2 regions of the Butyricicoccus pullicaecorum genome follow, and region 2 is predicted to be linked to the other one. Evidence: predicted binding sites of a transcription regulator. Region 2 holds the regulator's gene; the other holds the start of a gene.
What was found. Region 2 encodes LexA, which represses DNA repair genes until DNA is damaged. Its sites were predicted from a motif close to CNAACANNTGTTNG; they were not measured.
Positions count from the first base shown of each region.

Region 1 (7,426 bases), on a different contig from region 2:
GATGAAGGATACACCGGAGCCGCCGGTTCCGCCCGCTCCCCCGGAGCCGCACCCCGTGCCCGAGGACGAACCGGTCCCGTTCGAGGCCGAAGAAGCGATCATCCCCGACGAAGACCCCACCTATACCGAACCCGAACCCGTTCCCTTTGAAGAGGAAGAAATCGCGGTCGATGAGCTCAAATAAACACAGCAGCCCCGCTAGGTCAGCCGATCCAGCGGGGCATTTTTGTGTAAAACTACGTTTTTGCGCGTGGTGAACCGCTATGATAAATCATGCAATATTCTGCATAGGGCATCTGCGGGCTGGTATGGGTCTCGGTCAGGACAAAGCCGAAATGCTCGTACAAAGCCACGTTATCTTGGGTAAATGTCTCAAGGACGACGTCCACTCCCTGCTCCTTGGCACGATCCAGCACAGGCTGGATGAGCGCACGACACACCCCCGTGCCCTTGGCCTGCCGTGCAACCGCAAGCTGGCTGATGTGGTAAGCTTTTTCGGTGTATTTCCGGTGCCAGTTGACCGCGTGGATTTGAGCAATGCGTCGATTGCGTGCCAGCAGCAAACGACGATCATGAGTCGGAAGGTGTAGCACATCCCACCCCACTTGCCCTGCACAGATCAGCTGAGCCAGAGGATTCTCCGATTCAGGACCATCCACTCCCAGCAAACCGCTCATATGGTCGTCATATAGCCATACTTCATGCTGCGTACAGTAAAACGTCATCTCTCGCCGCGTCATCCGCAGCAGCACCTCACGCGGTGCCTGCATGCCCTCGCGCAGGAATACAAAATGCTCGGTCTGCCAAAATCGATCGACCAAGAATTCTGCCATCGCTGGCACATCGGCGCGCCGTGCCTTTCTCATCACTGTCACCTCTCCTGTTCATCTGGGGTCTTCCACCAGCTCAAATCGGTATTTTTGGTTCACTTCCGGGTACTTTTCGTGGTCAACTTCGCTTGCAAACATGTCGTAGGGACGCACATAGAAGCCGTAGTCGCCGTACAGCGCCTGATAGACCACCATATCCTCGCCGGTCTCCGAGTGGCGCGCAATCAGCACGACCTGATACAGCTTGTTCTTAAAATGACGGTACCGCCGTCCCGGGTAAATGGTTCTCATAAGGTTCCTCCTAGTCATGATCGTGGGGATGGAAGCCGGACAGCTTGGGGTCGAGCAGTTCGGTGCCGCGCCGCACTGCTGCCGACCCATAGCGGTCTTTCAGACCGTCCATCGCCCGCTCAATGCGCTCAAATTTGTCTCGTTTTTCTGCGGTTCCGTCCAAATCCAGCTGTAAACTCACCTGATCGGCTGGTACCAGATCGCCTGCTGTCACGCCCAGCGTGCGGATGGGCAGCTTCCACTTGTAATGCCGCGCGAGCAGCCCACGGGCATGCTCCATCAGTTCGCGTGCCAGCCAGGTCGGCGGCGTGAGCTGGCACTGTCGGGTGTGCGTGACCAGCTGGATATCGCGGATATACAGCGACACGCTGCCCGCGCACATGCCGTGCCGCCGCAGGCGGTGGGCAACGTTCTCACACAGCGGCCACAGCACCAGATCGGCATCGGCCGGGGTTCGGATATCGCGCGGCGCGGTGATCATGTTGCCGATAGATTTGGCCTGTTCGCGATTGACGTACTCGGCAACCGGAGTCTCATCCCGTCCGTTGGCGTAATCGTGCAGGGTCGGCCCCATGCGTCCGAGCAGCATTTGCAGGGCTGCCGGGTCAGCTGCCGCCAGCTCGCCGATGGTATGGATACCGATGCCCGCGAGCTTGGCTGCGGTCGCCTTGCCCACGTACAGCAGGTTGCCCACCGGCTGCGGCCAGACCAGTTCCCGATAGTTTTCGCGGGAAAAGATGGTCACGGCGTCCGGCTTCTTGTAATCGCTGCCCAGTTTGGCAAAGATTTTGTTGAACGATACGCCGATGGATACCGTCAGTCCCAGTTCCTCTTTGACCCGCGTGCGGATGGTCTGGGCAATGGTCTCCCCGTCTCCGAACAGTTCCCGACTGCCGGTCACGTCCAGAAAGGCTTCGTCCAAGCTCATCGGCTCAATCTGGCTGGTGTAGTCCAGATAAATCTGGCGTACCGCCTGAGAAAACCGGTGGTACTCGTCGAAATGTGTGGGCACGATGACCAGATCGGGACACTTGCGCCGCGCCGACCACAGCGTTTCCGCCGTGCGGATGCCGTACTGCTTGGCCAGCGGATTGGCTGCCAGCACGATGCCGTGTCGCGCCTGCTCATCGCCGCCCACGGCGACCGGCTTGTCTGCGAGGGTCGGGTTATTGCGAATCTCCACCGAAGCGTAAAACGAGTTCAAATCACTGTGTAAAATGGTGCGATCGGCCATCTGCCTTCCCTCCTGTCCGGATTTTATGCATCTATCATACCATATCAGGGTGCGGGATGCAAAAGAAAAATCGCACAGGTGTTCGGAAATTCCTGTGCGATTTGGCAGATCCTATGTTAACTGGCAGTTGCAATGGAGGACGGACGGCGGTGCGCCATTGCGCGCAAAGCGAGCGCCAGTCCTGCCATAATGAGCTGTTCGAGCGGAATGGCCGCCCAGACACCGTTGACGCCCATGAAGAGCGGCAGGATGAGAAGCAGCAGCACAATCATCACCGGTTCCCCGTAAACCAGAATATAGGCGTAGGTATTATAGCCGGTCGAATAGAAATAGGCGATTGTGACACGGATGACCGCGATACCCAGATAGCCGACGGCGATGATGCACAGGATGTATGCAATCATCTGTGCGGTGTCGGTCGATGCGCCGAAGATCACTGGGAACCAGTCGCGTCCAACGATGGTCAGCGTACCAAACGCAACCGCTGCGCCCAGCGCGATGGTGTACGCGGTCTTGCAGATAAAGCGCACATCCTTGATGCGTCCCTCACCCAGATACAGACTCATGGTCGGCTGGCTGCCATCGCCCACGCCCTGCAAGATCAGCTGAATGACCACCGCGACGTAGCTGACCACGGCATAGGCTGCAACGGCGCGCTCACCGCCGTAGCGCACGGCGCCGAGGTTCACAAACATAATGACCAGATTGGGCGACATGGTCAATCCGAATGGCGACAGACCGGTCGCAAGCGTGCGTCCCACCGCCCAGCGCGTCGGGCGGAGCTGACTGCGCGGAACGTGACGTTCGGTGAAGATGAGCACGATGAGGCACAGAAGCGCGGTCACGCCCTGACCGATGATGGTCGCAAGCCCCGCACCGTACATGCCCCAGCCCAGCACGCCAATCATGGTGGCATCGAGCACGATGTTGGTGACAAAACCTGCCATCATGGCGCACATAGCAAAGAGCGAGCGTCCAAGATTGCGGAAAATGGGTGCAAGACCGGTGGAAAAGACCTGAAAAAACGTGCCCAGAATGATGACCTGAATGTATTCCAGACCGCGGTCATAGACCGCACCCGTCGCACCGAACAGGCGCAGCAAGGTCGGATGGGCAAACCACAAACCAACCAATAGCAGAACACTGGACAGGGCGAGCATGCACACGGTTGTTCCAAGATAGTGCTGACGCTCTTCTTCCTCTCCGCGTCCGAGACAGATGGACATGTGAATGGAACCGCCCATACCAATGCCCGTTCCGACCGCTTGCAGCAAAGCGGTCATGGGATAGGCGATATTGATACCCGCAAGACCACTGTCACCAATATACTGCCCGACAAAAAAGCCGTCTACGATGGCATAGACACCGGAAAATGCAAACGCGAGCACAGCAGGCAGCATGCTGCGCAGGTAGGCTTTCATCATACGCTGTCTTCCTCCTCAAATCCTGTACGTAATGCATCAATAAGCTGTTTATAGGTACGCAGCATGACCGCGCGATCAGCGGGTGCAAGCTGTCTCATCGCCTTGCCCTCCCACTCATACATCGGTGCGACCTGTGTCTTGGCATACGCCAATCCGGATTCGGTCAGCCGTAATACCTTGGTGCGCTTATCCTCGGGTGACGGATGGCGCTCAAGATAGCCCTCTTTGACCAATCCGTCCACAATGGTGTGGATGGTCTGCTTGGGCAGATAGAGCCGATCCTGCAAACTGCGCAGCGTACACCCGGTCTTCTGCTGAAACCACAGCGCTTCCAGCACGGTCAGCCGATGGATGGACACCCCATGCGCACGACACCAGTCGGCATATACCTGATTGAGCTCACACCAGAGCTCATAATGTTCCATTACCTCTTCGTGCAGCATCACGCTTGTCCTCCTTATTTCGTCCGATTTCGGACTAATTCTATCATGTCCATCTGTCGCTGTCAATCGCTGTCTGCTTCTGGTTTTTGCGGCCATTTTCTGGTATACTGAAAGCATAAAAAGACTACGATAAGAGGGATACCCATGCAGGATGCACGCTATTATCATCACCCCGACGAGCGCAGCTTTGACGCGACCGTGACCGGGTGCCGCGCCTATAAGGACGGTTTGTTTGCCGTCACGCTGTCCGACACCCTATTCTACCCCGAAGGCGGCGGTCAGCCGGGCGATACCGGAACGCTTTCAGGCGTTCGTGTGACCGACACCCGCCTGTCCGGGGACGAAATCATTCATGTATGCGAGGCAGAACTGCCCGTCGGACAGACCGTACACGGTGAACTGGACTGGGAACGCCGGTTCCGGCACATGCAGTGCCACACGGGCGAGCACATTTTTTCGGGCATCGCGCACGAATTGTACGGCTGCAATAACGTGGGCTTTCACCTGAGCCGGGACTGTGTGACCATCGACTTTGACCGGGTTTTAACCCCCGAACAGCTGGCAGAGGTCGAACGACAGACCAACGAAGCGGTCTTTGCCGATGTGCCGACGATTATTTCCTACCCGGACGCAGACACGCTGCGCACACTGGATTACCGCAGTAAGAAAGAACTGACCGGCATGGTGCGCATCGTGGAAACCGGTGGACGGGATGTTTGCGCCTGCTGCGGCCTGCACGTCGCACGCAGCGGTATGGTCGGCTGCGTCAAGGTCGGCACCCAGACACCCCACCGCGGCGGTATCCGTCTGACTCTGCTCATCGGCTGGGATGCTGTGCGCGATTACGACCAAAAACAGAAGAGTGTCACCGAGATTTCGCACATCTTGTCAGCCAAGCCGCACGAGGTCGCACAGGCAGTCGAACTCATGGCATCGCGCAATGACCGCTATAAGGCTGAGGTCATTGCCCTGCATGAACAGATTTTCCGACTTAAAGCCGCATTATTGCCTAGTAATCAGGATCGGCTGTGGAGCTTTGCCGAGAACCTGTCTCCGGTTCAGATTCGCCAGTTTGCCGATATTCTGGCCAAACAGACCGGATGGGCAGCGGTATTCAGTGAGGCGCCGAACGGCGGATATCAGTACGCAATTTGCAGCCATAACGTGGACGTTCACCCCATCTGTAAGGAACTCAATCAGGCGCTGAACGGTCATGGCGGTGGCAAGCCTGCCGTCGTTCAAGGCGCTGTTCAAGCATCCCAGAGCCAAATCGAAACCTTCTGCCGGAATCTCTCGATTGATCTCCGCACCCAACACTAAAGTTTGGATCAAACCTTTTCAAAGGTTTGCAGGTTCTCAGGGCAGAGCCCTGAGTCGCCGTCCGCAGACGGCGAAATCCCCTTTTGATTTTCCCGTCCCCCGCAAGGGAAAATCAACTAAAACAAAAATGAAAACGCGACGCGCACGTCGCGTCATCCCCCGCGGCCATTGGCCGCTCATCAAAACCGTTTCCACTTTGGAAACGGTTTTTTCTCCCTCAATTCCCCCACCACGCACAAATCCTTTACAAATTGTGCCTTGATTTCCATATTTGTTTCTGCTATACTGTTTCAATCATAAAATCGATCAAGGAGAGAATTTGTATGAAAATCGCCATTTTATACGATAGCGCAACCGGAAATACCGCTTATTTGGCCGAAGCCCTGCACAAGGCTTACCCGGACGCTGTGCTGTGCACACCGGATACCTGCGCAGTGACTGACGCTGACTGCGTCCTGCTCGGCTTCTGGACGGACAAGGGCACCTGCTCGGACAAGCTCAAGGCTGTCCTGCCCCAGCTCGCCGGAAAGCAGGTATTCCTGTTCGGAACGGCTGGTTTCGGTGCATCCGACAGCTATTTCTCCCAGCTCATCGACCGCGTCAAGGCTGAACTGCCGGCTGACTGTCAGGTGATGGGCTGGTACATGTGTGCCGGTCGCATGGGCGAGGGTGTTCGCCGTCGCTATGAGCAGATGTGTGAGAACCCAGAGACCCGTGAAAAGGGTGAAATGCTGCTGCGCAACTTTGAGGCAGCGGCGGCGCATCCGAATGCGGATGATGCGACGGCGCTGGTAGAGCGCTGCCGGGCTGCGCTTGGGTAATGAAATATGTAATAAAGAAATACCGCTTGGAAACAAGCGGTATTTTTTGTATTGCGCGTCTGCGGACGCGCTTTTTTATTATTTTTTAGTTGAAACCCGGGGCGGACACCGGGTTTCAAAAGGGGAATTTCGCCGTCTGCGGACGGCGACGCAGGGCTCTGCCCTGAGAACCCGCAGCCTTTCGAGAAAGGCTGGCGAAAGCTTCCATATGGGTGCGGTGGTGATTACTGCATTTCGTAATAATGCGCGTAAATGCCATCCTTTTCGAGCAATTCATCATGGGTACCACGTTCCGCGATGCCATTATCCGCGACCACCAGAATTTCGTCCGCGCCGCGAATAGTCGACAAACGGTGTGCAATGGTAATCGTGGTACGATTCTTGGCCAGCTCGGTCAGGCTCTGCTGAATCCATCTCTCACTCTCGTTATCGAGTGCGCTGGTCGCCTCGTCCAGAATGAGGATGGGCGGATTTTTGAGGAACACACGCGCAATCGAAATACGCTGTTTCTGACCGCCCGACAGGCGTGTACCGCGCTCTCCCACGAAGGTATCGTAACCATCCGGCAGGCTCTGGATAAAGTCGTGAATGTTTGCCTTACGGGCAGCGTCCACGATCTCTTCCATACTCGCACCCGGTTTACCATAAGCGATGTTTTCGCCAATCGTACCACAGAACAGATACACGTCCTGCTGGACAATACCAATCTGGCTGCGCAGGCTTTCCAGTGTCAGTTCGCGCACGTCCTGACCGTCAATCGTGACTCTGCCGCCGGTGACATCATAAAAGCGCGGCAGCAGCGAGCAGATGGTGGTCTTACCGCTGCCCGAGGGGCCAACCAGTGCGATGGACTTTCCGGCCGGGATGGTAAACGACACATCGGTCAGCACCGGCGTATCGTCATCGCTGTAATGGAAGGATACATTCTCGTAGCACACCGTACCGCGCACGTTTTCCAACGGCTTTGCGTTCGGTGCGTCCTCGATGTCGGGTTCGGTGTCCATGACCGCGCGGAATCGACGGAAACCGGACAGACCCTTCTGCATCATCTCGGTCAGCTCGA
Region 1 covers NZ_NFKK01000008.1:78,381-85,806, reverse strand. The annotation lists gene B5F17_RS08310 (hypothetical protein) at 1-184, shown strand, start outside; gene B5F17_RS08305 (GNAT family N-acetyltransferase) at 237-833, opposite strand; gene B5F17_RS08300 (DUF1653 domain-containing protein) at 885-1,121, opposite strand; gene dinB (DNA polymerase IV) at 1,132-2,355, opposite strand; gene B5F17_RS08290 (MATE family efflux transporter) at 2,472-3,779, opposite strand; gene B5F17_RS08285 (MarR family winged helix-turn-helix transcriptional regulator) at 3,776-4,222, opposite strand; gene B5F17_RS08280 (alanyl-tRNA editing protein) at 4,367-5,542, shown strand; gene bilS (flavodoxin family protein BilS) at 5,866-6,363, shown strand; gene B5F17_RS08270 (ABC transporter ATP-binding protein) at 6,588-7,426, opposite strand, start outside.
Region 1: dinB (DNA polymerase IV) is a predicted target of LexA. The motif match lies at 2,427-2,440, and genes of this name have one in related genera.

Region 2 (7,426 bases):
GCGCGTGTGCGCTATTCCAAGCATAGTGATCCGGCAACCGTTCGACTGCTCGGAAACGGACAGGCAGAGGTCACTTTTGTACAGCCCGTTCGTGCACCGGCTGCCGGACAATTTGCGGTCTTTTATGATGGCGAGATCGTGATTGGCGGCGGTTTTATCGATGGATAAAGGGGAAGCTATGAAACAGGAAAAAGAATGGATTGGTCATGCCCTTGCGCTCGGAACGGTGTGCGTGTGGGGTACGACCTTTATTGCGACAAAAGTCCTGCTCGAGCATTTTACGGCGGTAGAAATTCTGCTCATCCGCTTTGTGTTGGGATTTACAGCGCTGAGTATTGCCTGTCCCAAGCGACTGCGGCTCAAAGATAAGCGGCATGAGCTGTATTTTGCAGGCGCAGGTCTGACCGGCGTATTGATTTATTATCTGCTGGAGAATATTGCACTTGGATATTCGACCGCGTCCAATATTGGCGTTGTGGTATCCTGTGCGCCGATGTTCACGGCAATCTTTTGGGCAATCGCATCGCGGGAGCGCCTGCAATTGCATTTTATCATCGGTTTTGCCATTGCCATCAGCGGCATCGCGTTTATCTCATTCAGCGGTACCGAGCGCATGCAGATTAACCCCATCGGTGATGTATTGGCGCTGGCCGCCGCTGTTGCGTGGGGTATCTACTCGGTACTGATTCGCAGATTGGGCGAGTTCGGTTATCCGTCGATCGCGATGACGCGCCATGTCTTTCTGTATGGTGTCGTGTTTATGCTGCCGGTTGCCTGGAAGATGGGATTTTCTCCGTCGCTCGACGCGCTCAAGCAGCCCTCTAATTTGCTGACGCTCGCATTTTTGAGTTTTCTGGCAAGTGCAGCGTGCTTTGTGACCTGGAATACTGCGGTTAAGAAGCTGGGAGCGATTAAGACCAGCGTCTATATTTATCTGTCACCTGTCATTACCATTTTGTGTGCTGCGATCGTGCTGCATGAGCGCATGTCGGCGCAGTCTGTGCTGGGAACGGTGTTGGTTCTGTTGGGACTGGTGGTTTCGGAGAATCGCCTGCCTGTAAGAATCCCCGTACTCGGCAAGGAGAGATGATATGGAAGCATCCCGGGAAAGTACATATAAACAAACCTTTGCCAAATTGGGATGGGTACTGATCGCTTCTCAGGTGCTGATGATGGCAGTGGTCTGGGCAGGAGAAGAACTCTATATCCGATGGCTCATTGCCAGAGATCCAATGATTGGAGCCGTCGAGCTCATGCACAAATTGCAGGACAGCGGCGTGTGGCTGATTGTAGGTGCGCTGGCAGGCCTGACGCCGTGTCTCGCGCTTAAGCTGACCGAACACCCGAAACAGCTGCCTGCTTTTTTCGGCAAAAAGAATCAGCGGATCGGCGGCACTATCATGGTATTTTGCTTCCTGCTGGTTATGGGATTGCAAAACATTGCGTCTCTGCTCACCATTCCGGTGGAAGTCACCGCAAACTTGCTGGGCGGATCGTTTTACAGTGCACATGCGAGTGCGACCGCTGCCTCACAGACCGCATCTATGCTGCTGTACAGTGTGTTGATTGCACCATTCTGTGAAGAGCTCATGTACCGCGGCTTTGTGCTGGAATATTTAAAGCCCTACGGCAATACCTTTGCGATTTTGTTTGCAGCTGTTATTTTTGGACTGATGCACGGCAATATCATTCAGCTGCCGATGGCATTATTATGCGGTGTGTTGTTCGGCTATATTGCGGTAGAATATTCGCTTTCGGCCTCCATGGTTCTGCATGCGCTGACCAACTTGACCGCAGAGATTCTGGCGCGGCTAGGAGATGCCGATGAGGTAGCTGCAGCAGGTGTCAATCAGGCACTGTTTGCATTTGGACTCATTGCGCTGTTTTTGTGTATCACCAAGCTGCATCAACCGATTCGCGCGTATGCCCGACAGGGTTATGCCGAAAAGAAAACAGTAAAACTGCTAATGACCTCACCGCCAATTTTACTTTTGATTATTTATCTGATTGTTTTAACGGCGATGAGCATTACACCGATTTAAAAAAGAGCTGGTTCTGATTGAACCAGCTCTTTTGCTTTATTTACCGTTAAATTTTTGTGCCGCAGCCGCAGGGCCGTTGCGGACGATTTCTTCCGCAGCTTCCATTGCATGCTGAGCTGCTTCCTGAATCTTGGTTTCATCCTCGCCTTGGAATTTGGACAGTACCCAGTCGGCCAGATCGTAATCGGGATGGGGCTTTGCACCAATACCGATCTTGACACGCGGGAACTGGTCGGAGGACAGCTGATAGATGATGTTCTTGACACCGTTCTGACCACCAGCAGAGCCCTTTGCGCGTACGCGCAGACGGCCGACATCCAGCGAAATATCGTCAAACAAAACGACAATGCGCTCGGGCGGGATCTTGTAGAAATCTGCGGCATCGCGCACAGCCTCACCGGACAGATTCATAAAGGTCTGCGGCTTCATGAACAGAACGCGTTTTCCGCCGAATGTACCCTCGCCGACCAGCGCCTTGAACTTCATGCGGTCGATACGCTGACCGGTTTTCTGACAGTAGGAATCCAGTGCGCGGAAACCAGCGTTGTGTCGGGTGTTTTCATATTTGGAACCGGGATTGCCAAGACCGACAACCAGCCACTCGATCGGGCCGGCAGAAGAGTCCTGCTGTTTGCGCTCCTGTTCCAACTTTGCAAAGATATCAAAAATAGACATTGGGAATCTCCTCTAAAAAGCTCCCCAAAAGGGGAGCTTTTAAATGATTTATTCAACTGACAGAATATAGTAGTAGACCGGCTGACCGCCATGAATGACCGTGATTTCCAGGTCATGATTTTCCTTGCGGAACAGCTCCTCAACCTTCGCAGCTTCCTCTTCGGTTACGCCTTCGCCGTAGATGATCGTAGCAAAGGTGCTGTCTGCGGATACCAGCTCACGGATGAGCTTTTTGAGGACATCGTGCTGACGCTTGCTGTTTGCAGCCAGCTTGCCCTCGCACAGACCAAGGTATTCGCCTTCCTTGATCTTCTTGCCGTCAAAATCGGAGTTACGTGCAGCGTAGGTGACCTGACCCGCGCGAACGGCTTCCATCGCTTCGTTCATCGCAGCGGTGTTATCCTCCTGCTCTGCATCGGCATCGAAGACCAGCATTGCCGAGATACCCTGCGGGATGTTCTTGGAGGGCATGACAACGACCTGCTTGTCTTCGCACAGTGCAGCAGCCTGCTGAGCCGCCATGATAATGTTCTTGTTATTGGGGAAGACGTAGACGATCTCTGCGGGCGTCTGATCGACAGCGCGCAGGATATCTTCGGTCGAGGGGTTCATGGTTTGACCGCCCTGTACGACCTGATCGCAGCCGAGGTCGGTGAATACCGTGTGCAGACCGTCACCAGCAGCAACACAGACAAAACCGTACTTCTTCTCAGGCGGGCAGATTTCACGATGTTCCGGTGCTACCGTGCCCTCGATGACCTTTGCGGTGTGCTGCTGACGCATGTTCTCAATCTTGACCGTCAGCAGGGGACCGAACTTCAAGCCCTCTTCCAGTGCCTTGTTGGGCTGATCGGTGTGTACATGGACCTTTACGATGTCATCGTCTTCAACGACAACCAGAGAGTCACCGATTTCGCTCAGCAGAGAACGCATACGACCGACGTTGCGCGCCTTGTCCTTGCGCTCTGCGATAAACTCGGTGCAGTAAGTGAAGGTGATATCTTCATCTGCAATTGCGCTGAAATCCGCTGCGCTCTTGGCAGCCGGAGCTTCTTCAATGACGCGCTCCTTGTGGATGCCGCGGAAGGCATCGAACATACCCTCGAAGATAGTCAGGAAGCCAAAGCCTCCGGCATCAACGACACCAGCCTTTTCCAGAACCGGATTCTGGGACATGGTTTCCTGCAAAGCGGTCTGACCACGCTCGAGCACGGCAGAAAAGACCTGTTCAACCGACAGCTGCGGATCGGCCTGACACAGCTCGACTGCGTGCTGTGCAGAAACTCTGGTGACCGTGAGGATGGTACCCTCTGCTGGCTTCATGACAGCCTTGTACGCAGTATCTACGCCTTCGCGCAGCGCGAGTGCAAAATCACAGCCGCCAGCTTCTTCCTTTTCACGCAGTTTTTTTGCCATGCCGCGGAAAAGCAGGGAGAGAATAACACCTGAGTTGCCGCGGGCGCCGCGCAGCAGAGCAGACGCCGTTTGATCGACTGCTTTGCGCAGGGTAGGTTCGGTCAGGCGTTCCATTTCTTCCTGTGCGGCGTGCATGGTCATATACATATTGGTACCGGTATCGCCGTCGGGCACCGGGAAGACATTGAGCTCATTGGCAGCTTCCTTTTTTTCGGCGATCGCAAGCGCACCTTCAATAACCATGCGCTGAAACAGTGACCCGGTGATTTTTTGTTCGTTCATGTCTTACGTTACTCCTTCGTTTCTGTCAATCGGCCTTGATGCTTTCGACGTAGATATCGATGTTTTTGACATCAATGCCGGTCAGCTGCTCCACGTGGTAGCGGACTTCGCTGATGATTGAACGGCAAACCGAGGCAATATTGATTCCGTGATCGACCGCGATGTGCAGATCGATGTTGATGCCGCCGTCGGGCGCTTCGGTGATTTTGACACCGCGGCTCATGTTTTCACGGCGCAAAAGATGCGCAACACCATCTGCGACCGAACGGACGGTCATGCCCTTAACGCCAAAACAAGAAGAAGCGGCATAGCCGGCAATCCCGGCAATCACGTCGGGGGCAATCTCAATATATCCAAATTCGTTGTTGATTCTCATAAAATACCTCCAGCAAACCAAACCGTTCAGAAGTCATTCTATACTTATTCTCTATTCTATAATAGTTTGCGCGAATAAACAAGATATATTTTCTGCAAAACTGTGTTATGGGTGACAAATTATTGGATTTGTGAGGGGACTTTTGAGAGCAGATTATTTTTACATCGCACTGCAACAAACGTTTGATTTTTCCAGTAAATTCAGATATAATTGAATAAAAAACAAACAAATGTTTCTCCATGCGTGAGGTGTTGGAGATAATTGGCTATTTTTTAGGATGGTGTCACAATGAAAAAGTTGAGCGAGAAGCAAAGACGGATTCTCGAATATATAGCAGAAGCAACCGCCGCGCAGGGCTATCCGCCTTCTGTGCGCGAAATTGGCAAGCATGTTGGCCTGAGTTCGTCTTCTTCCGTACATGCCCAGCTGATTAAACTGCGTGAAAAGGGATATTTGGAAAAAGATGACCACAAGACGCGTGCATTGGTCGTAAAAGGTGCAGCGGCAAGTGTGCCGCAGGTCCCGATTTTGGGACAGGTCACAGCGGGTATGCCGATTCTCGCAGTAGAAGACATTGAGGGTTATTTGCCGTATGAGCAGGCAAGCGGATACGGCGAATACTTTGCACTGCGCATCAAGGGTGATTCTATGATCGGCGCGGGTATCCTCAACGGAGACTACATCATCGTGCGTCAGCAGAATACGGCGACTCCCGGACAGATCGTTGTAGCGATGATTGAAGACGAGGCGACCTGCAAGACACTCAAAATTGAGGATGACGGTCATGTATGGCTCATGCCGGAAAACCCGGATTATTCCCCGATTGACGGTGAAGGCGCGGTCATTCTTGGCGTCGTAACTGCACTGCATCGGGATTACTTCGCATAATGGCACTTTCAGATTCGATTGCCAAAATCAAGGGCATTGGTCCGAAAAAAATTGCACTCTTCCAAAAGCTGTCCATAGAAACCATGCAGGACGCACTTGACTGCTATCCGCGCGATTATGAAGATCGTACTCATATTATCCCGGTTGCTGCGGCCAAGGAAGGGCAAAAGATTGCCGTGTGCGCGGTGGTTGGTACCCAGCCGGTTACCCGTCGCATTCGCAAAGGCATGGAAATTACCAAATTCCGTGTATTTGACACCTCCGGCGCATTGTGGATTACCTATTACAACAATCGCTACACAGCGGCAGCCTTGCAGGAAGGACAGGAATATCTGTTTTATGGCCGCATACAAGGTCAGGGTGCACAGAGAACGATGGTCTCGCCGGCGTGCGAGGCGGTGCTGCCCGGAATGCCTCCGCCGCAGCGTGTCGTACCGGTTTATCCATTGACTGCAGGACTGACACAAAAAGATTTACTGCGCGTGACAACGGCTGCACTGGGAGAACAGAATGCAGGCGAGCGGGACTGGATGCCGGAGGAGATTGCACGGGAATATGAACTGCTGACACAAACACAGGCAGTACAGTGCATTCACCGACCGCAATCGCTGGGCGATGTTGAACAGGCCAGACAGCGCATTATTTTTGAAGAATTGTTTTTACTCTGCTGCGGACTGGCTCGACTCAAAGAACGTCGCGCAGACGAAGCTGGTATTGCCATGCGTGAGGGTACGCCGGATGCATTTTGGAAATTGCTTCCGTTTGCACCAACTGGTGCACAGAAGCGTGCGGCACAGGAAATCTGGAACGACATTCGCAGTGGTAAGCCCATGAATCGATTGGTGCAGGGTGACGTAGGCTCTGGTAAAACCGTGCTTGCCGCGGTGCTCTGCTATCTGGCGGTACAGAATGGATATCAGGCGGCGATTATGGCGCCAACCGAAATTTTGGCTTCCCAGCACATGGAATCACTTGGCCCAATCTTTGCGCAGCAGGGTATTACCTGTGCAGTATTGTCCGGTTCTATGACGCCAAAGCAGAAAAGAGAGTGCAAGGAAAAGATTGCGGCGGGAGAGATCCAGGTCGTCATTGGTACGCATGCCTTGATTCAAAAGGATGTCACCTTCCATCGGCTTGGCGCAGTCGTTGCCGATGAACAGCATCGCTTTGGCGTTGACCAACGCGCAACCCTGCATGAAAAAGGCGAGCGACCGCATACGCTGGTCATGTCGGCGACTCCGATTCCGCGTACTTTGGCGCTGATTCTATACGGTGATCTCGATGTATCGATTGTCGATGAATTGCCGCCCGGACGTACGCTGGTGGAAACCTTTGCCGTGGGTGAAAAGATGCACCAACGCATTTATGCCTTTATTGACAAGCAGATTGCCGAAGGCGGACAGGTCTATGTGGTTTGTCCGCTCGTGGAAGATGGAGAGTTGCCGCTCAAAAGTGCCGAGGAGCACGGCGCAGCTTTACAAAAGATTTTGCCGCATCGCCGCATTGGTATCCTGCATGGCAAGATGAGACCGGCAGAAAAAGATGTGGTGATGAATGCCTTTGCAGCAGGAGAACTTGACATACTGGTTGCGACGACCGTTATTGAAGTCGGTGTCAATGTACCCAATGCCTGTTTGATGGTGATCGAAGATGCCGACCGTTTTGGCCTGTCCCAGCTGCATCAGCTGCGCGGACGCGTCGGACGAGGCAAACGAAAGTCTTACTGTGTTTGTTTTGGCGCAGATAA
Region 2 covers NZ_NFKK01000003.1:29,197-36,622, forward strand. The annotation lists gene mnmA (tRNA 2-thiouridine(34) synthase MnmA) at 1-168, shown strand, start outside; gene B5F17_RS03305 (DMT family transporter) at 179-1,090, shown strand; gene B5F17_RS03310 (CPBP family intramembrane glutamic endopeptidase) at 1,092-2,042, shown strand; gene pth (aminoacyl-tRNA hydrolase) at 2,079-2,717, opposite strand; gene B5F17_RS03320 (fatty acid kinase ATP-binding subunit FakA) at 2,766-4,415, opposite strand; gene B5F17_RS03325 (Asp23/Gls24 family envelope stress response protein) at 4,441-4,791, opposite strand; gene lexA (transcriptional repressor LexA) at 5,080-5,679, shown strand; gene recG (ATP-dependent DNA helicase RecG) at 5,679-7,426, shown strand, end outside.